DNA from 3 places in the Peribacillus sp. V2I11 genome. Region 2 is predicted to be linked to each of the others. Evidence: riboswitches for the same ligand, from Rfam matches in the RefSeq annotation. Region 2 holds a riboswitch; each other region holds the start of a gene.
What was found. Region 2 has a riboswitch for cyclic di-AMP ahead of QFZ73_RS09870 (cation:dicarboxylate symporter family transporter). Riboswitches for the same ligand answer to the same signal wherever they lie in the genome.

Region 1 (6,959 bases), 730 kb from region 2:
CGAATGGCCATCGCTTTTCCTAAACCAGTGGATGAACCCGTTATAACAACTACCTTACCTTCTAAATCTGAATACATTTAATCACCCTCCAATTAACTTTTTGCCAATCCGAGCATAATCCCAGCTATGATGATCAAGATAATTCCAATTACAATTCCAATTAGTTGACGCTTCGTTTTCTTTTCACGTAAAATGATTATCCCGCCGAGAGTTGAGATGACTATGCCCATTTGCGAAAGGGAAAAACTGGTAGCCACTCCCACACGGGGCTGTGATATGAATAAAAACATGTTCCCTGCAGCCCATATCAATCCCGGAATGATATTGCGAATCGTATATTTGTTAAATGGTTTATGTTTAAAAGTCAATAACAGACCGCCTATCACCATCCCGATCGCTTGAGGGAACAACGCTGACCAGCCATCAACATCAAATAGACGGGCCACGACCACATAAACCAAATAACCGAATGTCGAGATGAGGAGAATAACAATTCCTTTCTTCAAGTTTCCCGACTTGCCCTCTTTTGATTCTTTATCTTCCAAGGAGGTCAAGACGATTCCTATAATAATGAAGACTAATGCCAAAACGCCTAAAATAATCGCTTTCATTGTAGACCATTCGTTAAAAACTATGACCCCGAATAATGTGGTTGAAATGAGCTGCAATCCAGTTGATATCGGCATCGTTTTGGATACTCCCATTAAATCAATGCTCTTAAGCTGATTAGCTTGTCCAACGGCCCAAAACAATCCAGATACGACTCCGACTCCAAACACCAGAAGTGACAACTTAATATCGGCAAAAATATAAACACCAATTGAAAAAATCAAGGCACCAATCGTTGTACCTAGTGTTTGACTATAGGGTCCACCCCCGAGTTTCACATTAAATAAAACGATGCTTCCCCAGAATAATGCCGGCAAGAGAGCTAATAATATATCCATTTTCAACCCCCATATATGTAAGTTCAAAACTAAGCAGAAAATTTCATTTTGTCTTCTTTTAATATGTACGCATTATTTGAAATGACCCTTGGTAATTTTATGAAGTGTTTCCCCCAAAAAGTGTTCAACACAAAAAGGGCTGCAAACGCAGCCCTTTTTGATGATAGTGAAGTTATTGCAATAGCTACCCATCATGTTGATGATGTTGCATGTCCATTTCCGAATCATCACCGACCTTGAAATAATCACTTTCCCAAACAGCCGTTGTCCCAATAATGATAATGGAGAACAAGAGGGTCAGAATGAAAGGAGCAAATCCCCTCCCACTTTTTGTTTCTTTTATATCCTCTCTTTTTATTTAAAAAGTCACAAAGAATATACTGGCAAGGTAATCAGGTCCATCGAAACGAGCATGAAAGTTTGTGAATCAAGAGGCAGCATGGCTCCCATCATTGCCCCCATCAGAGTTGTTGATTGAGATTCCATAACCGATATTAACCCGAATGGCCTTCCGATGATGAAGCCTGCCACTGCACATATTGCGATGGCTAGAACGGTTAAAACCACCAGCTTGCCGGGCAACAGGAATGACAGCATTAAACTTAAGGTTAAACTTGTCGTCATGCTTAACATCATGACCATGCATTTACCCAGGCTAACACCAATATGATCTTTTTTCTGATGGGCTTTTTTAGAAAAGTAAAATGTATATGCCACGACTATCATAAAACTGGTCAGCAGCAGCATTCGATTCGTTTCCCCCTTTACTAGCATTAGTTAGTGAAACGTCTGATTTTTAATGACAGGAAGAATGACCACCCATTTGGCAAGCTGAATTCTTTGGTTTTGATGGAGGCACATCAAGAGCTGGATTCCGATTGAAAAAGCCCGTTGGTTTTAAAATGAAGCTAATATAAGCGGTCGGCATGACTGGCCAATCTTCAGGTCGGGTTATATGATGGTGTCCCATGTTATACCAGACCACCACATCTTCATTTTCAATGGAACGCTCGGCTTTAACCCACTCTTCCAACCCTTCTCCCCCTGCATATAGTTTTTTTTATAATATCATTAATTAAAACCATAAAAGAGGAAGCATCCCATTATCTTACTGCGATCCTTTTTCTTGTATGGACTTCATTAGCAATAATCGGTACTGTGAATTTAATGAGATTTTAATTAATGTTCCTCTTCAACTATCGGGGGCATTAGTTGGAGAAAAGACAACTGTAGTGACTGTCTTTTTATTTATGAGTTTATAAATATATACGAACAGAGCCCTATAAAAAAAGTAAACCATATGAAGGTTTGCTTCTTCAGTTTGTAGACTAAAGGGGGGGTTGGGAAACGTATCTTTCATCAAATGATGTTCCTGAACCAACTGACCCAAACCAACACCTTCAACTTCAACTCCTCAGGTATGGTTTCTAACTAAATGTTATCCCAAAGTTGAATGGAGAGGAAGGTGCGAGACTCCTGCGGGAAAAGCGCGTCCAAGGGAGACCCCACAGGCGCAAGCCGAGGGCGGACCGCCAGCGGAAAGCGAGTGCCTGGAGCGGAAATCAACGCCCAAATGTACAAGCCATAAAAAAACTGTAGGCAAACCATGTGAAAGTTTGCTTCTTCAGTTTGTAGACAAAAGGGGTTCGGAAAACATCTCTTTCATCAAATGATGTTCCCAAAGCAACACCTTCAACTCCTCAGGTATGGTTTCTAACTAAATGCTATAACAAAGTTGATTGGAAAGGGTGTACGAGACTCCCTGCGGGGGAAGTGCGTCAAGGGAGGCCCCGCAGGCGCAAGCCGAGGGCGGACCGCCAGCGGAAAGCGAGTGCCTGGAGCGGAAATAATCGTTCAAATTGTACAAGCCATAAAAAAACTGTAGGCAAACTCGATTTCTTCGAATTTGTCTACAGTCTCAGCAAACCTGATGAAGGTTTGCTTCCTTTCTTAGAAATGGAACTTACTTCTTCAAATGATATGGCACTGTCGTAATAACCACATTTCTTCTATAAAGTAAGTAGGCGCGAATCAGTAAACTTGATTGGTTATGAAGTATATTGTGCCAGCCCTTCTTTGGAATGAATTGGGGGATGATCACCGTAACTTTATAATTGGATTCCCTGGCCTTATGTTCAACTGTATCCACAAATTTAGTTAGTGGCTGAATGATACTTCTGTAATAAGAATTCAGTGTAACTAGTCTGACATCCGGCTGCCACTTTTTCCATTTTTCTCCGAATTTCTTTTCATCTTCTCTTTCAAAAGCAACATAAACGGCAATAACCTGATTTGCCGATAGAGATTTTGCATAATTTAAAGAGTTCTCAACCACATGGGTTATACCCGCCACAGGTACAATGATGATATTTCCTTCAATTGGTAAGATCGGCTCACATGTTGTAATCCTTAGTTGGTCACCAACTGCTTCATAATGCTTTCTAATTCGATGAAAAATTAAAATGATGATGGGTAAAAAAATCAAAACAGACCATACCTGAGTAAATTTGGTTAAAAAGAATATCATCGTGACGATAAAGCTAATCATGGCACCAATTGAATTAATGGTTAGTTTCATCATCCAGCCTTTTGGCTTTTCGCGAATCCATTTAACAATCATCCCGGTCTGGGACAACGTAAATGGAATGAATACCCCTACCGCATAAAGCGGAATGAGATTTTCTGTATGTCCTTCAAACGCGACTATTAAGATGATGGATGCAAGTCCCAGTATGATAATTCCATTGGAATACCCTAATCGGTCCCCTCTTATCGTAAACGCCCTTGGTATGAATTTATCCTTCGCAAGATTTACCGCAAGCAGAGGGAAAGCCGAATAGCCAGTATTGGCCGCCAGTATCAAGATCAATGCAGTCGTACCTTGAATGAAGAAATACATGAAATTCCGTCCAAAGATCTCTTCAGCAATCTGGGAGACGACCGTTACCTCCGCGCTTGGAACAATGCTTAAATAATAGGCTAAGTATACGATTCCCGAAAATAATACAGCTAGTAAGGAACCCATCGCTATTAAAGTTTTTGCAGCATTATTCGGGGCTGGATCTTTAAAGTTCGGGATTGCATTGGAAATCGCTTCGACTCCTGTCAATGCGGAGCTTCCTGATGCGAATGCTCTTAGCAGTATAAATAAACTGATGCCCGCTACCGGAGTCCCGATGGACGTGTGCAATTCCGGTGAAACCCCGCCCGTCAAAATCTTGTAAATGCCAACACCAATCAAGATAAACAATGCTAAAACGAATAAGTACACCGGATAGGCCAAAACAGAGGCCGACTCCGTAACCCCCCGAAGGTTCAGGATTGTAAGTAGAATGACGAAAATGATGGCTATGATGACATTATATGAATGCAGACCGGGAAAAGCGGACGTGATGGCATCCGTACCTGCAGAAACACTTACAGCGACAGTTAATATATAATCGACCAACAAGGATCCTCCAGCTATCAACCCTGGATTGACACCTAAATTATTTTTTGAAACCACATATGCCCCCCCGCCATGTGGATAAGCGAAAATGATTTGTCTATAGGACAAAATCAAAGCAGTTAACAGGATCAATACCCCAATCGCGATAGGGATGGAATACCAGAATGCCGCAGCACCGACCGTGATCAGGACGATCAATATTTGCTCCGGTCCATAAGCAACCGAAGACAAAGCATCAGAAGATAATATCGCCAAAGCCTTTGTTTTGTTAAGCTTTTGTTCACCAAGTGCATTTGATTTTAAAGGTCTCCCAATCAAGAACCTCTTTATAGAAGATAACATCAAGAATTCACCACCATATTTAATTTATAAGTTTATGTTACCCAGCTGTAGCAAAAAACAAGACGAAATAGAAAAATGCCTACAAGTCATGGCTAAATAGACCTGTAGACATTAATTTTTTTGTCTAACAAGCTCCACCTTCCTTCTCCTATAACGCTTACGAGGTTAGCTGTCGGATTCGGACCTAAGAGTAGCCCTACCTTGAAAGGATTCACCCCTTGGATTGTAGTAGCAATCCCTATAACGGGTCCCCCGCACCATAAGGTTTAAGCGATTTAGAAATATGAAACTGTTGATTATCATACTCCCGTGAAATGGAAAAGTAAATGAAAATTTTGCACATTAATAGAATAATCTTTGGAGGTGAAGTTTTGTTCTTGACGTATAGAACATAAGTCATGCAAACACATGATTCGAAGGGAGGAAAGGAGGTAAGTAAAAACGTCAAAAAGAAAATGATCAGGGGGTCACTGAACAAAAGGTGGTCCCAAAATGATAAAATGATCCCCACATGGAGAACGCGAAAGACGAAATTAAACAGATCTGCCCCAGCTTGGATAGTCAATTTCGCTTTCCGAATCAACTTTTATTTCCCATCCAATCGAGGGCATTATTCCACTGATCCACCCTAATTAGTTCCTTCCTTCTTGAATTGGTCTCAAATTGCTTTTTTTAAAGACAAAGTATTTCTGGCCAATATAGTTAAGAACTGTGTAAAAAATTGCTCCTATCAGCACAGCCACATTTTGTTGGATGGATAAATGAACGGATCCTTCCATTGATTCTGCTATAGCTTGGCCTAAAGAATAAGCTGCGGAATAACAAATCAGGATGACGCAAAAGAAACGGGCAACTCCTCTCCGCCATTCTATATTGCTTTTAAAGGTAAAAGTCCTGTTCAAAAGAAAACTCGTTACAGCTCCAGTACCATTGCCGAAAAAGGTGGAGATCCAGTAAGATAACTCAAGGACATTCATGAGAAAAAGCATGATGGAAAGTCCAACAGCTGTATTGACTATTCCAACCAATAAAAAGCGGATAAAGGAGTTAGTGTGTTTTAGATAGTTTTTCAATACTGTTCCGTTCATTGTCTAGTTGCTCCCGTTTTTTTAAATCGAGCGGATTAAATAAATCCAAATCAACAATATATTTAGGCCGGCGTTTGGATTCATTATAGATTTTACCGATATATTCCCCGATCAAGCCGACAGCGATCAACTGTAGTCCACCGATCAACCATATGGAGGTGATTAATGAGGTCCAACCCGTTTCGGTCTGACCATAAAACTTTAACCATAAAAAGTAAGACCCAAAGATTAAGCTAATGAAAAAGGAAAGACATCCTAGCCATAATACAAGCCGGATCGGTGTAACTGAAAAGGAAGTAACGCCATCAAGCGCAAACGCAACCATCTTCTTAAATGGATACTTCGTTTCCCCAGCCAATCTTTCTTTTCGGTCATAATAAACAGAGTCCGTCTTAAACCCAATGAGCGGTACGATCCCCCGTAAAAAAAGATTCGTTTCATCAAATCGTTCCAACTCCGCTATCGCCCTTTTACTCATTAGCCGGAAATCGGCATGATTATAGACAAGGTTAACCCCCATCTTGTTCATCAATTTATAAAAAACAGTTGCAGATGTTCGTTTAAAAAATGTATCAAGGTCCCTTTTTTGGCGGACACCATATACAATTTCACATCCTTCATTGAATTTCCGAATGAATTCAGGGATGACTTGAATATCATCCTGTAAATCTGCATCAATGGATATCACACAATCCGAGGCTTCCTTGGCTGTAAACAATCCTGCCAGGAGTGCATTTTGATGTCCTGCATTCCGGGAAAGCTTTAGCCCGCGGACAAATTCATTATTAATCGTTTCCTTATAAATGATCTTCCATGTTTGATCTTTGCTTCCATCATCAACCAATAGGATTTTACTTTGACCAGAAACAATGTTTTCTTCGACTAACCCCCTCATTAATCCACAAAGCTGGGAAATGGTATCCTGCAATACGCTTTCTTCGTTATAACAAGGTACAACAATCGTTAGTATCGGTGAATTCACTCTATTCCCCCCTTTTCACATGACTCTGTATAAATGAATTTTCCATACGCTTCCTTTTTTTTCAAAAATCCTATCTAGTACCAATCCGTTTTCCTTCGCGTTGTTGATTGGTATGGCAGAAAATATATACTTACCACCTAATCCTTTAAACG
Region 2 (6,959 bases):
TTTCACGTAAGTTATATAACCCCTCATTAATGTAAATAATGTGAAACATGAACTCCATATTAACCTAAGGTCAAGGAACACACTCGACAACCTTAAATATCCATATAATAGTAGAAAAAAATTAGAGCAATTGATCATGGGTAAAATTGAAAAAGGTTTTATCATTAATTCTTTTCATGAGGCCGCTTCCCTTTATGCTGATGCAACTAAAAAATTAGGTCTTTGGCAATCAGAGAAATATGCATTCGAAAAATATTTATATCAGGATGATGCAATCCTTGATATCGGATGCGGTACAGGAAGAACCACCTTCGCACTATATAAAACAGGATTTCAAAATATAACAGGAATCGATCTAACGCCTGCCATGCTTAATGAAGCGGAAAAAATAGCGCATGAACATAACCTGGACATCCCCTTTATCCTTGGCGATGCCACGAACCTCCCTTTCAAGGACGCCTCATTCGATAAAGCAATCTTCGCTTTTAATGGTTTAATGCAAATTCCCCAGCGACAAAACCGCACATTGGCTTTAAAAGAAATCAACCGTATTTTAAAACCTGAAGGAATCTTTATTTTCACAACACATGACCGTAATAAAAACGAAAATCACCTGAACTTCTGGGAGCAGGAGGAAATTATTTGGTGTGGAGGTAAACAAGATGAGAGGCTTTATGAGTTTGGGGGATATTCTCACACCCGGAACGCTTCTACCTCCATATCCCAACACAACTTGAAGTGCTTAATTGTCTGGAGGAAGCAGGGCTTACAGTCATCGAGAGCTTTTACCGCAGTGAATTATTCGATGAAAACGAAGATGTCAACGCTTTCTCTTCCGATTGCCGCTTCCTGGATCGCTCAAAAATCAGGAAGTGCATTTTAATTCAAAAAAATCCAGAGTGATATTTCACTCTGGATTTTTTGTATTAAGAAACTTGTTCTAGTTCTTTTTTGGAAGGAGGGTTGAATTGACCTTCCCATTTAGAGATGACGATTGCTGCAAGTGAATTACCGATAACGTTCACTACTGTACGTCCCATATCAAGAATACGGTCGATACCGGCAATAAATGCTAGACCTTCAATAGGAATACCTACAGTTCCCAATGTCGCTAAAAGAACGACGAAAGATACACCCGGTACACCCGCAATCCCCTTGGACGTGATCATTAACACTAGCATTAGCGTAATTTGCTCATACATGCTTAAATCGATTCCATACATTTGGGCGATGAAGATAGCTGCTAACGCTTGATATAATGTAGAACCATCAAGGTTAAAAGAATATCCAGTCGGAATAACAAATGTAGCAATATGTTTCGGACATCCCGCTTTTTCCATTTTTTCCATGATCTTAGGAAGAACCGCTTCTGAACTTGCTGTAGAGAAAGCAAGAATCAATTCTTCTTTTAGAAGTTTAATCAACGTAAAGATATTGAATCCTACAAATTTTGCAATAAGACCCAGAATGACAATTACAAAGAAAATCATTGTTCCGTAAACAGAAAGCGCTAACTTTCCTAACGGAATTAAAGATTCCAAACCAAATTTGGAGATAGTCACACCGATTAGTGCAAATACACCGATAGGAGCGAATTTCATGACCATATTAGTTAGGTAGAACATTCCTTCAGCTGTACCTTGGAAGAAACGGAATACTGGTTTACCCTTTTCACCGATGGCCGCAATACTAAGTCCAAATAACACGGAGAAGAAAATGATCGCTAGCATATCGCCTTCTACCATGGCCTGAACTGGATTGGATGGTACAATGTGAACGAGTGTATCTACGAACGATTCATGCTGCTTAGTTTCTGCAGTATCAACATATGTGGAAATATCTGTTTGTTCCAGATTATTCATATTCACACCAGCACCAGGCTGGATGATATTCGCGGAAATTAAACCAACAGCAATCGCAGTAAGTGTTACCGCAACAAAGTATGATAATGATTTAGCACCAAGTTTACCTACCGCTTTCAAATCACCTACACCCGCAACTGCAACGATAAGGCTTGAAACAATGATAGGCACTACAATCATTTTAATCATTCGTAGGAAAATGTCTCCGAATGGCTGTAAAAAGTTTTGGGCCGTCTCATTACCATAAAAAATGGCACCAACGATAATCCCTAAAATTAAACCAATGAAAATTTGGCTAGCTAAACTAAATTTGAATTTCTTCATTTACTTTCCTCACCTTCCATAAAGTCTTTGATGCAAAAACATTTTTGTCTCGGTAAGGGAAACAAGATACTAATAAAAAGAAAGTAATTTTTCTTTTTTTGAAAAACTCTGTCTTTACGCCGAAAAAAAAGACACTTCATGTGTCGATTTCTTATTGGCGTGAATATTCACACATGTTCCCTTAAAGACGCTGACGAGGTTAGCTGTCGGGTTAGGAATTGGAAACACAAAGCCCTTTCATTTCTGAATTCACCCCTAGCGGAAAAATCCACAAAAATGGGTCCCCCGTTCTTGAATAAGATTAAGCGAGTTAACTTATAATAAAATATTATACTAAAAATGATAATCTGTAAATATTTATTCGCATCCGTTCTAGAAAAAATATTTAAATATGTCTGAATATTCTGTATTAAAGACTATTGTATCTATAATTACTCTTCCCAATTTTTAATCATTATAAGTTATATTGATATATAATTAATAACTAATTTGACATCACCTCTCTTGATGAAAGAAGCGGTTATTTTTCCAAAATGCCAAGTAACAGATATCTTACTTTTTCCCTAGTGGTGAATTTTTTATAAGTTGCAGCTTTCACTTTTTCAAATTGAATTGGAGTAATGAAATAAGAATGGTTCTTCACTGCCACATTCGGCTCCATGAGGATGACGTCACCTACCGACGGTCCCTTTATGATTTCTTGCTTTCCTTCAGCCTTAAGCCCTTTTGTGATGTAATGTTTATCCACATAGCCTTTTTTAGTCAATTTGTAAACATGTGGCTGTTTTTGGTAATGAACCGCCTCTATAGGAACGGAGGGTACACCGGCTTTCTCATTGGTTATTACTGTAAGATTCACTTTGGATCCCACCAACAAAGGTTCCGTTTCTTCGCTTTCCGGTTCGATTAAAGCCTGAAATGGAAATCTGTTATCTTTTTTTAACGACGGCTCTTCAGCTGGATAGGAATGGATACGGCCTATCGTTCCATTCAATGCCTTTTTTGAATCAGAGGAACTTGCTTTTATAGTCATGCCCACTTCAGCCTTTTTCATTTCTTCTTCTGAGAAATTACCTTCAATTGCCATATTTATAGAAACAATGGATATTATGGGATTATTCAGGTTTTTATTGATATTTTTAACTACACCATCAGCCTCGCTCGTCGTCACGATCGCACTGGACTGCTCCTCAATTGAACTTAATTTAGCGTCAAGCATTTTCACTTTTTCATTCAAATTGTTTTTTTCTAGTTCCTGCTTGTACATTTCTTGCTCAATGCTACTTTTAATAAGATCTGAAGAGCTTGTCGTTATATCAATATTCAAGTTTTTCTCCACCGATTCATCAATGGCCGCTTTTCCAGGATCACTGGCCAGGCTCCCTTGATAAGACCTCAACTTCCCTATGTATTCCTCAATTCCTGCAATTTCCCCCTCAGCTGCCGTTTTCTCCGCTTCCAAATTCGCTTTAAGAGCATCAAGTTCGGTCGTCGTATACTCAAACAACGAGGAGCCAGCCGTAATCGCATCGCCTTCTTTTACAAGGAATTTCTTAAAATCATTTTTCTTGGTATCGAAATAGATGTCATACTCTTCTACAGGTTTAATTACCCCATTTGTTTGAATAGTATCCGTAATTGTATCTTTTTTTACCTTTGTCCAATTTTCAACGAAAACAGTTCGCTCCACTTTGCTTTCTTTTTTTTCAATAAGGTATATGTTAACGGTTATTAACACTATCGACGCAATCGAGACAGCTGCTATTTTCCATTTCCCGCTCATTCTTTTCACCCGCCTTATACAAATACGCCTACTTGGATGTATGCTAAAAAGGCTTTAACAAACCATGTGGCCAGATAGTATAGAACAATCATTAAAAGGACCAAATAATTATTTCGTTCTGAAAATTCCTTTAAATAAAAATATTGCAGAGCAATAATAAGAAATTGAAAAATGGTGATTTCGCTGAAAAAGTGAATGAAATAATCACTTCTGAGAAAATATTGACTGATGATCCCCAATGAAAAAGGATTGGCATCGCTGCCTATATCCATTAAAACGAATAGAGGAATCAGTAATGTTTTTTCCACTAATTGCAAACCAAAAAGAATCATTTGAACGATAACTAATTTTACATATGGGATATCGGTAACGATCCAAAAGAATAGAGCTGCTAAAAATATGTATATGACAGGGTTGATTATGCCTGTTATTATATTGCCGCTCAAAATCAGCAACTTTGCTGCTTCGAATTCATTGACACTCATCTTCGTGATTTCTTTGGAGAATGATTCTGAACCAATGCCAAAATATCCCCCAATGGCGAATACTATAAGACTAAGAAAATATAAAAATAGTAATTTCAATCCAAGCTTTGTGACTGCCTCTGCATTTTGCAGCTGATAACGACTCCGATAAGGTTCTAAAATGCCTTTTAACAATCTGACCTGGTACACCATATGTGGTCCTCCTGCAAAAAATGATATATCATCATATATTTTATCTTATTTTGGAAACAATTGCAGAAATAAGGAATGAATAAACAAAAAAAACACATAATCCTTACCCTTCAGATTTAATCCCCCAAACTAATTTGGAGTTAATACTGACAAATGATGGGTAAGGACTTTAATGTGCGCAGGCGTTTGTCTATAGTTCTCTCCATCCATATCCACATCAAGCGGCATCTTGGTTTCAATGGTCAGGGTACCGGCATGTAAATAAGTCACCCCAGAGTCAGAGCTCAAGTTTTCAGCCCATGAACGTTTCAGCGCTATTATTTCTAATAATGCACCAAGGCTTGCATTTTCCAAAATGGCAACGCCAAAGAGCCCATCGTCTGGACTATCCATGGGAAAGGGCAATAAATTAGTGCCGATAAAACAACCATTCAATACCAAAATCATAATTGCTTCCCCTTCAATGAAATTCCCATCCCATCATATTTCAGTTTATAGGAAAAGGGAGCATTCTCACCAATCGTCCTTACAGCACTTAATAAATATCCTATCTTTCCGAACCTGCTTTTTTCCTGCTCATCAATATTGCTTGATGCATCTGAAATAAGCCCCACTCCCCAAAAATTGGAAAAATAGTCGTTATTGGCCTGTCCAATATCAATTGAACGAACCTTGCCATTAATGCTTCCGCAGCTTGACGAACATTTTGAGGAATCTTTAAGGTTCTGGAGAAGTCATTGCAAGTCCCTCCAGGTAAAATTCCAAACAACGGCCGCCTCCGAAGTGGTGAAAGGCCATTTATACACTCATGTACCGTTCCATCTCCTCCTAATACGAAAACTACATCCATGTCTTCACCAAATTCCAAACAAAAACGGCATGCATCGCCTTTTTCCTTTGTTTGTAGAATGAGGAACTCGTCAATATGTGGAGCTATTACCGGTAGACACCCCTCAAGGTTCCTTTCGAGTTTACCATTCCCGGCATTTTCATTATAAATCAGCATTCCCTTTTTCCATCGTATGATTTAACCCCCATATTATTGAAAGAATTATCTTCTTCCCATCACTTATACTTTTTCCTAAGCCCACGCTTTTGAAACTCATTAAGATTTAAATGAAAAAAAGAGGCTATACGCCCCTTTCGGTAAAGCCTTCATATATTCGTCAAGTAATCCTTCATCATTAAGATAAGCTTTGAACACAAGGGACTTCTTTTTTCATTTTTCTCCAAAAACAGCAAAAGGCTTTCCAAGATGATGGGGCTTGGCCTAACTTTTGAAAACTCTTCCTGGATCGCCTTTAAAGCTTCCGTATTTTTACTTGTTTCCATTCCCTCTTCTTTACGTGTTTCCACTTCCAGCATCCTGACGATAATCGAATGGATTTCTTCTTTTGGGCTCATATCCCGGATCGAACATCCTGGTAGGGGAAATTGTTTCAATAATGGATCTTCCATGTTCTGCAGGCTTGCGATAATGGAATCCATCCGGTTCAATATGAAGCTAGGTAACAATTCCACATCGAAAGCATTTTGTTTCCTGATCAATATTCCGATATATCCTTTGAAAAGGGAATCTAAAATTATGGTGCAATCCGGCAGAAGATCAGCCGAAAGTCCCGGGTACAACTCAATGATTTTACGCTTGAACCAAATCAAGCCCTCTTCATGGATATAATGTAAAAATCCATCTAGTTCTTTGCTGATATGAACCATTTGTTCCTGCATCATCATTTGAATCAAGTTGGTATTTCCCGTCATATGCTCAATATGAACAGTGATTTGCCTCATGAATTTGTCTTTACTGGACAATGAAGCATCCAGTTCAAGATCAAGTAATGAGTCCGTCAACGCTTCATAATAAAATTTGAAAATGGAGACTAGTAATTCTTCCTTCGATTTAAAATAATTATAAAAAGACCCCTTTGCTATCCCACATTTTTCAGCAATTTCCTGAACGGAAGTAGCATGATATCCTTTTTCCGCGAAAAGCTCTACAGACTTATCTATGATCATCTTATTTTTTTCTTTCATCCAATTCATCCTATCTCTTAAAATTGTCCGTCTATGACCAGTGGGTCACATCTTCCAGATTGTATCCCAAAACCCTTGAAATCACAACGTAAATACTAACGAATATTATCTGTTGCATTCATAATCCATATACTATATATTTGAGTCTATGACCGACTGGTCATAATTTTATGTATGGAGGGCACAAGCTTGAATTCAATAATTAAATTTTCATTAAAGAATAAATTGGCAATCTGGTTGCTTACGATCATCATCGTAGCAGCTGGTTTATACTCCGGT
Region 3 (6,959 bases), 1.0 Mb from region 2:
TTGTCGCCACTTTGCAGAAGTTTTAGAATCATTGTATCTACATGTCCGCGAAGTAAGTCAGAAGATAGTTGGCGTTGAACCAAATCCTCACCTCCTTTGGTATATCCTATAATATATTACTATGACAGTCAAGGTAATTTGGTTAATGTATTTCGCGGATCACTGCGTCGCATACTATTTTTAATTTTACTAATTTGTGCCAGATATAATATCCGCTTGGAAGGGATTGATTATGCTTTGTAGAAGAAATATGTAAGGAGGTGGGGAGGGTTGAATAATTCGTGGAATAAAGTGATTTATAAGGTTTGGTCGCCGATTTATGACAAAATCTTCAACTCTCATCTCTTTTTAGATGCCAGGAAAAGAATATTTGAAGAGATGCATTTTCATGATGATGCAAAGGTTCTGTTTGTGGGCGTAGGAACGGGGTCCGATTTGGAGCTGATCAAGAACCCTAAACTTGAGATAACGGCGATAGATCTGTCAGCTGATATGCTAAAAAAAGCGATGGAGAAATTTGGTGATACACAGATCAATTTCCTCGAGATGGATGCACAGCATATGGAATTCGAGAATGAATCGTTTGACTATATAGTGGGAAGTTTGGTTCTTTCCGTCGTACCTGATGCCAATGAATGTCTTCAGGAAATGATCAGGGTTTTAAAAGCGGATGGAAAAATAATACTATTCGATAAGTTTATTTCTAAAGATGAAGTGCTTTCACTACCTAAAAAGCTTCTGCGACCGATCATTAGATTTTTAGGAACGGATATCGGCTTGAGGTTTGAAGACTTGTTCAGTAGACATGAAAAGAATATGAAAATTGAAGAAGATCGACCGATCATGCTGAATGGAATGTACAGAAAGATAATCATCAGTAAACGGATGTAACAGGAAGGAGGATGAGGGATGTTTCAGAAGTGGATTGGGAGTCGGATTCAAAGACATGAGGATACATCAGGGAGCTGAATTTTGTTGTTTGGAAGCTAAAAAATAGGAACCTGGCTCCTCTTTTTCTACGCTGACTAATGGGGGGCTGTCAAGCCTGATCCGCTGTAAAGAACATGTCATATTTGACATGCATATATAGAACCCATGTCTTCCCTAACGTGGATATTGAAGAATGGATCATACCATCAGAAGATAGTTTGAAGGCATCTTTGATACCTTTAAATTTCAGTGACCAAGTATATAAACAACAAGGTCCAGTAGTGTCAGAACGCCATATGTAACGCATTTTTGATGCAGCTGTTACATAGGCATTAGCCGAAATGAGTATAATTAACAAGTGGGATACACTGGGAAGAGGTGATGGTTTTGTCGGAGACGATTACAACCTATGAAGATCTATTGAATATGCTGGACTCGTTATTGCGTGAGCCGATTGGATTCTGGAATGGTTTTTATGAAGACCGTGAAAAAGGGGTTCCCTTTTTCGAAAATTTCCCTGATGAGAATTTGGTTACATATTTTGATAGTGGGTCAATTGGGCCAGGAAAGGTTCTTGAGCTTGGGTGCGGACCTGGAAGAAATGCCATTTATCTCGCTCAAAAAGGCTGTTCCGTTGATGCGGTGGATCTTTCGAAGGAAGCCCTTGGATGGGGAAAAGAACGTGCGGCAGATAAACATGTGCACGTGAACTTCATTCAAAGGAATATATTTGATTTGGATATTGAGGAAGGGCAATATGACTTTGTGTATGATTCAGGTTGTTTTCACCATATTGCTCCACATCGTAGGATCAATTATTTGGAGATGGTGAAAAAGGCGTTAAGGAGTAAGGGGTTGTATTCGATTACTTGTTTTGTCGAAGGCGGCATATTGGGTGGTGCTGACATTTCAGATTGGGAGGTATATAGGCAAAGAAGCCTCAAAGGCGGATTGGGTTTTACTGAAGAAAAACTCAGAATGATCTTCAAGGAATTTGAAGTGGTGGAAATACGTAAAATGAGGAAAATGGAACAATCGGATGAAACCTTTGGGGTGCAAGGTTTATGGACGGCTTTATTTATGAAAAATTGATTTTCATAAGATAGGCGAAATGGGTCTTAAACGGAGGATCTGGGATCAGGTCCTTTTTTGTTATAAAGAAAAGGGGTAATCGTTAACAAAATGTAAAAATGGTAAAATATAATAATGAAATGCTTTTTGGGTGAACGCAGATTTTCCAGAATAATAGATAAAGGATCTAATCTTCTTTTGAAAATACAGTGGTTGTATGGTTTCAAAAACTGCTGGGAAGGTATATGGAAAGAGGGGCCATTGGGCATCAGATCATCATAAGATTTTTAAGTATGGAAGAGGTTATCTTCGATGCTTGCTTTGTTGATAATTTTTCTATAAAAAGCTGATGTCAGCGTTAGATTTATCGACTGCTGAGACCAATTGGAATGCTTTTAATAAAAAACTAAATAGGAGGAGTTTATGCACAGGAATAAAGAACTATATTCTTTTTTATTGAGTGTGGCAGGACAATTGACTGAGGATTGGTACGCAACATTGAATAAAAACGACAAGGCGGGGGTTTATAGCTCACCCGATCCCAAAGTGATCAAAAAACTTAAACAACAAAATAATGAATTCCATTTACGTTTCTTTCAGGTCTTTGATACAGAGGAAAGGGAATTCTTTGAGCAGCTTGGTGAGTGGATTGAAGATATCGGTCAGGATGAGCAGCATTTAAAAACACCCATCTATTTTATATTGAGGGAGTTTTTTCGAACGCAAGAGCAATACCTGGATTATATTGACCGTTTTGTGGGATTGAATGGAAATCAATATACCCAGGAAGAAATAAATTCCTGGTACCGGATAGTGATCAAGGTGTTCAGTGAAGTGATGGAGAGGTTTACGGAAGCGAATCATAGATATGCCAATAAAATCATGAAAGCCCAACAGTCAACGATCGATGAATTGAGCACGCCCATCATTTTCCTTAAGGATAACACGGCGTTGCTTCCCCTGATAGGCGATATTGACACGACGAGGGGCATGTCCTTGCTTGAAAACACATTACAAAAGTGCGCTGAAAAAAATGTCACCAGGCTTTTCATTGACCTATCGGGCGTTCATGCTATAGATAGTGCATCCGCACACAAGCTGTCACAATTGATTGAATCCTTAAATTTGGTGGGAATCCAAACAACCCTTTCAGGACTTCGGCCGGAAATAGCCATGACTGCCGTTATAAGCTTCAACTGCCTTTTGATAAAGTGACGATAAAGTCCACTCTTGCCCAAGCGATCAGTACGATAAAATAATACATACATATCAAGGGCATGGGTTGCTCGTTATAAATTTCATCGAGAAGACCGCCATATGGCGGTCTTCTCGCATGTATAAGTGATGCTTGCATTCAAAATGGGTTCGGGCTCAATAAGGCAAGAGCCCGAACCTGCCGGATTATTCAATATTGGCAAAGACGGCTAGATCTTCTTTATTGCCAACCACTAAAAGCAAATCTTTTTCATGGATATCCTGGTCCGGTGAGGGTGCTATGATAACTTCCCCATTACTCACGATGGCAATGACGCTGATATTATATTTTGCACGCAAATCTAGCTCCCTGAGGCTTTTTCCCTTCATGCTCATGGGGAGGATGATTTCCTCGATATTGTATTCTTTCGAGAGCTCTATATAGTTCAGCATGTTAGGGGAAAGGAGCTGATTCGCGACCCGTTCCCCCATATCCCTCTCAGGATAGATGACCCAGTCGGCACCGATTTTAGTGAGCACCTGACCGTGATTTTTATTGAGTGCTTTGGCAATGACCTTTTCGACCCCAAGCTCTTTTAAAAGCAAGGTAGTTAAAATGCTCGATTGCATGTCATTTCCGATGGCTACGATGACACAGTCGAAATTACGGATTCCGATTGATTTCAATGTTTCTTCTTCAGTCGTATCCGCCATGACCGCATGGGTGACGCTCAGTCCCGCATTCTCGACTCTTTCCTCGTTGACATCAATACCCAATACCTCTTGGCCGGCCGTATATAATCTATGGGCCACACTGGTTCCGAATCTGCCTAAACCGATCACGGCATATTGTCGTTTTCCCATCTTTTACACTCCTTCATTTATGATTAACCAATCATGATCTTCCCTTTTGGCCGGCGGAACGGATCTGGTTTGCGCCTCATAGCGATGGCAAAGGCCAAAGTCAAAGGACCCACACGGCCTGCAAACATCGTGAAAATGATGAGCATCCGGCCAGCCGGTGATAATTCGGGGGTCAAACCCATTGAAAGTCCCACGGTGGCAAATGCTGAAGTGGCTTCAAACAAAATCATCAAGAAATCAGTTCCGCTTTCAGTGATGGTCAGCAGAATGGAGATGATTGAAACCATGAATACGCCAATGAATGTAACGGATAATGCTTTAAAAATCGTTTCACTCACAATGCGGTGACGGAATAATACCACATCACCCTTTCCTTTAATCTGTGACCAAACCGTTCCAAAAAGCGTTGCTAATGTAGTCGTTTTAATCCCGCCGCCAGTCGATCCGGGTGAAGCCCCGACGAACATCAAGAAAATGATGAGCAGTAATGTAGGCTGAGTTAAATCAGGGATATTCAGCGTATTGGAGCCTGCCGTCCGTGGTGAAACCGATTGAAATAAAGATGACAGCATTTTACCCATGAAAGATAATGGCTGTAATGTCTTGGCATTGCCGAACTCGAATAAAAAGATTAAAATTGCGCCGGCAATGGTAAGGGTCAAGCTAGTCGCCAGAACTATCTTCGTATGTACGGATAAACGATGGGTATTCCGATATTCGTATAGTTCATTCATCACAATAAAACCTATCCCGCCAAACGTGATGAGGAATGCGACGGTAAGGGTTACGAATGGATCCGATACATATGGGGTCAAACTCCTGAATTCCCCCATTAAATCAAAGCCGGCATTATTGAAATTCGATATGGAATGAAAAAACCCGTAATAGACTGCTTTGCCGATTGGCATGTCAAAAGAAAAGCGAATCGATAAGATAAGGGCACCCAGGCCTTCAATGATGGCCGTGAAAATTAAAAGCCGTTTCACTAACCTGACCACACCCGCCATGGATAGATTATTTAAGGACTCCTGCAAGAGTAACCTGCCTTTTAAAGAAATCTTTTTGCCTAAAAGGAAAAAGAAAAATGTCGCAAATGACATGAACCCTAAACCGCCTATCTGAATCAGTGTCAAGATGACCAACTCACCAAAAGTGGTGAAGGTCGATCCCGTATCCACTACGACCAGTCCTGTTACACATGTAGCGGAAGTCGAGGTGAATAAAGCATCCAGAAAAGAAAGACCCTTGCCATTTTCTGTGGAAATCGGCAGGGTTAATAAATAGGCCCCAATAAGTATCAGGGTGGCAAAGCCTAGTACAAGTATTTTTGGCGGATCCAATAAATTTTTTTTCATTCCCAAATAACCATCCCTACCTAAAAAAAATTGTGTGAAACTGTATGGTATTTTAATCATCAATCTGCTTTCAGAAGCTTTTTAAAGGCATAATAAAAAGACCTGCTAAAACATCGAACAGTTATTTTGCCCCAAAAAGCATGCAAAAAAACTCCCGAAATAGGCGGTCTTATGACCTCCTTCGCTTTAGCCGACGAAGTTAGCTGACGGGTAGGATGGCGAAAGAGCTGATCTCATCCCTTCTGCAAGGCAGAATTAACCCCAAATGATTGGGTCCTCCGTACTCAATTCCCTTGAGTTTAGGCCGAAATGCATTAAATTGATAAACGTATTCTACTCCCATCATTTAGCAGTTGTAAACCCCTGAATTGCAAAAAAATATTTCTTTAACAAAACTGAAAATTTACGTTTTATTTACATTTTAAAAACGTATTGACAAATATTAGTTAGCACATTATGATAGGTTCGATTAATCCGATTATGATAACCAGCATCGGGGTGCTTTATTCACTACTTTCAATCAGAACACGCTATTGCCAATCAAAGTTTCTAATATATATATATCATGTTCCTTTTGTAAATGATAAAGAAAAAAGCAGTGCATTCGTATGTAAAGATTCAAAACATTTTATTAAAAAGGCGGGCAATTATGGAGAAAACGTTCAATAGATATGTTATTAATGCTACAGGCAAGGGTGGCCAGACATATTTAACACAATGCCAGGATAAAGATGCACTAAGGAAATGGATAGCCGATCATGAGGATCAAATCATCATGGATGAGTTAAGGATAACGGATAAGAAAAAGAATCCGTTCTTAAAATTGTTTTCCCTAAGGTAAATTAACTGAATCCAACATTCATTAGCGGTATTCAATTGTAATCCCTGTGTTCTATCCGGGAACGCTGAGCGAAAAATCCATATCTTGTTTTGCTTTGAAACTCATTTATTTTGAATGAGTTTTTTTGCTATGAAAACCTCTAAGAGCAGGTATTATTCCATTGGTAATATAGGAGCGGAGGCCAAGATGTAATCAGATTTAAAGGCATGTTGATGGAACATGCCTTGGATGATTCGTTCATTGTATGAATGTGCGCAAATGGCTGATGAAGTTCAAGATTTGAAAATGGATTTTCGCCATTTCTTCCGCCGTTTGCTCTTCACAATTCTCCAGCCACTCCTGTATCACCCCTAAAATCGCCGATGTCAGGAAGGCGTGCATATACATGCGGAAGGCTGCATTTTTAGCTGCTGGATGCTGGCTGATCAAACGCTCCAATAGTACTTCACCGAATACGCGCTTTATTTTTTTTGCAAAAGAAGGATCGCCCTGATCACCAAGAATGGCCCTCAAAGCGTGGGCATGTTCACTGATGAATTGAAAAATCTCTACGAAGGGCGGGTAAAGCTGTTGTTGATGAAGAGCCATAAAAGCCTCTTTCGGCAAAATGGCAGTAATGCGGGTTTGAAGTTCATTTAACAATTCCTGCTGTAAGTGATCCATCAATTCATATTTATCTGTGTAATGTAAATAGAATGTGCCCC

Region 1: it holds a riboswitch for cyclic di-AMP, as region 2 does, so the genes downstream of both, QFZ73_RS06500 (APC family permease) here and QFZ73_RS09870 (cation:dicarboxylate symporter family transporter) in region 2, are expected to answer to the same signal.
Region 3: it holds a riboswitch for cyclic di-AMP, as region 2 does, so the genes downstream of both, QFZ73_RS15060 (TrkH family potassium uptake protein) here and QFZ73_RS09870 (cation:dicarboxylate symporter family transporter) in region 2, are expected to answer to the same signal.

The regions. Positions count from the first base shown of each region.
Region 1 covers NZ_JAUSYW010000001.1:1,335,111-1,342,069, forward strand. The annotation lists gene QFZ73_RS06480 (glucose 1-dehydrogenase) at 1-77, opposite strand, end outside; gene QFZ73_RS06485 (RhaT/GlcU family sugar-proton symporter) at 93-947, opposite strand; gene QFZ73_RS06490 (hypothetical protein) at 1,314-1,694, opposite strand; gene QFZ73_RS06495 (copper amine oxidase) at 1,744-1,980, opposite strand; gene QFZ73_RS06500 (APC family permease) at 2,911-4,737, opposite strand; cyclic di-AMP (ydaO/yuaA leader) riboswitch at 4,877-5,020, opposite strand; gene QFZ73_RS06505 (GtrA family protein) at 5,370-5,825, opposite strand; gene QFZ73_RS06510 (glycosyltransferase family 2 protein) at 5,785-6,807, opposite strand; gene QFZ73_RS06515 (DUF6044 family protein) at 6,823-6,959, opposite strand, start outside.
Region 2 covers NZ_JAUSYW010000001.1:2,066,008-2,072,966, forward strand. The annotation lists gene QFZ73_RS09865 (class I SAM-dependent methyltransferase) at 137-883, shown strand; gene QFZ73_RS09870 (cation:dicarboxylate symporter family transporter) at 927-2,186, opposite strand; cyclic di-AMP (ydaO/yuaA leader) riboswitch at 2,360-2,504, opposite strand; gene QFZ73_RS09875 (efflux RND transporter periplasmic adaptor subunit) at 2,707-3,969, opposite strand; gene QFZ73_RS09880 (hypothetical protein) at 3,984-4,646, opposite strand; gene QFZ73_RS09885 (diacylglycerol/lipid kinase family protein) at 4,776-5,111, opposite strand; gene QFZ73_RS09890 (diacylglycerol kinase family protein) at 5,194-5,652, opposite strand; gene QFZ73_RS09895 (TetR/AcrR family transcriptional regulator) at 5,802-6,680, opposite strand; gene QFZ73_RS09900 (efflux RND transporter permease subunit) at 6,870-6,959, shown strand, end outside.
Region 3 covers NZ_JAUSYW010000001.1:3,080,758-3,087,716, forward strand. The annotation lists gene QFZ73_RS15035 (PadR family transcriptional regulator) at 1-32, opposite strand, end outside; gene QFZ73_RS15040 (class I SAM-dependent methyltransferase) at 271-891, shown strand; gene QFZ73_RS15045 (class I SAM-dependent methyltransferase) at 1,318-2,022, shown strand; gene QFZ73_RS15050 (STAS domain-containing protein) at 2,425-3,216, shown strand; gene QFZ73_RS15055 (potassium channel family protein) at 3,403-4,059, opposite strand; gene QFZ73_RS15060 (TrkH family potassium uptake protein) at 4,083-5,414, opposite strand; cyclic di-AMP (ydaO/yuaA leader) riboswitch at 5,588-5,730, opposite strand; gene QFZ73_RS15065 (hypothetical protein) at 6,064-6,255, shown strand; gene QFZ73_RS15070 (TetR/AcrR family transcriptional regulator) at 6,493-6,959, opposite strand, start outside.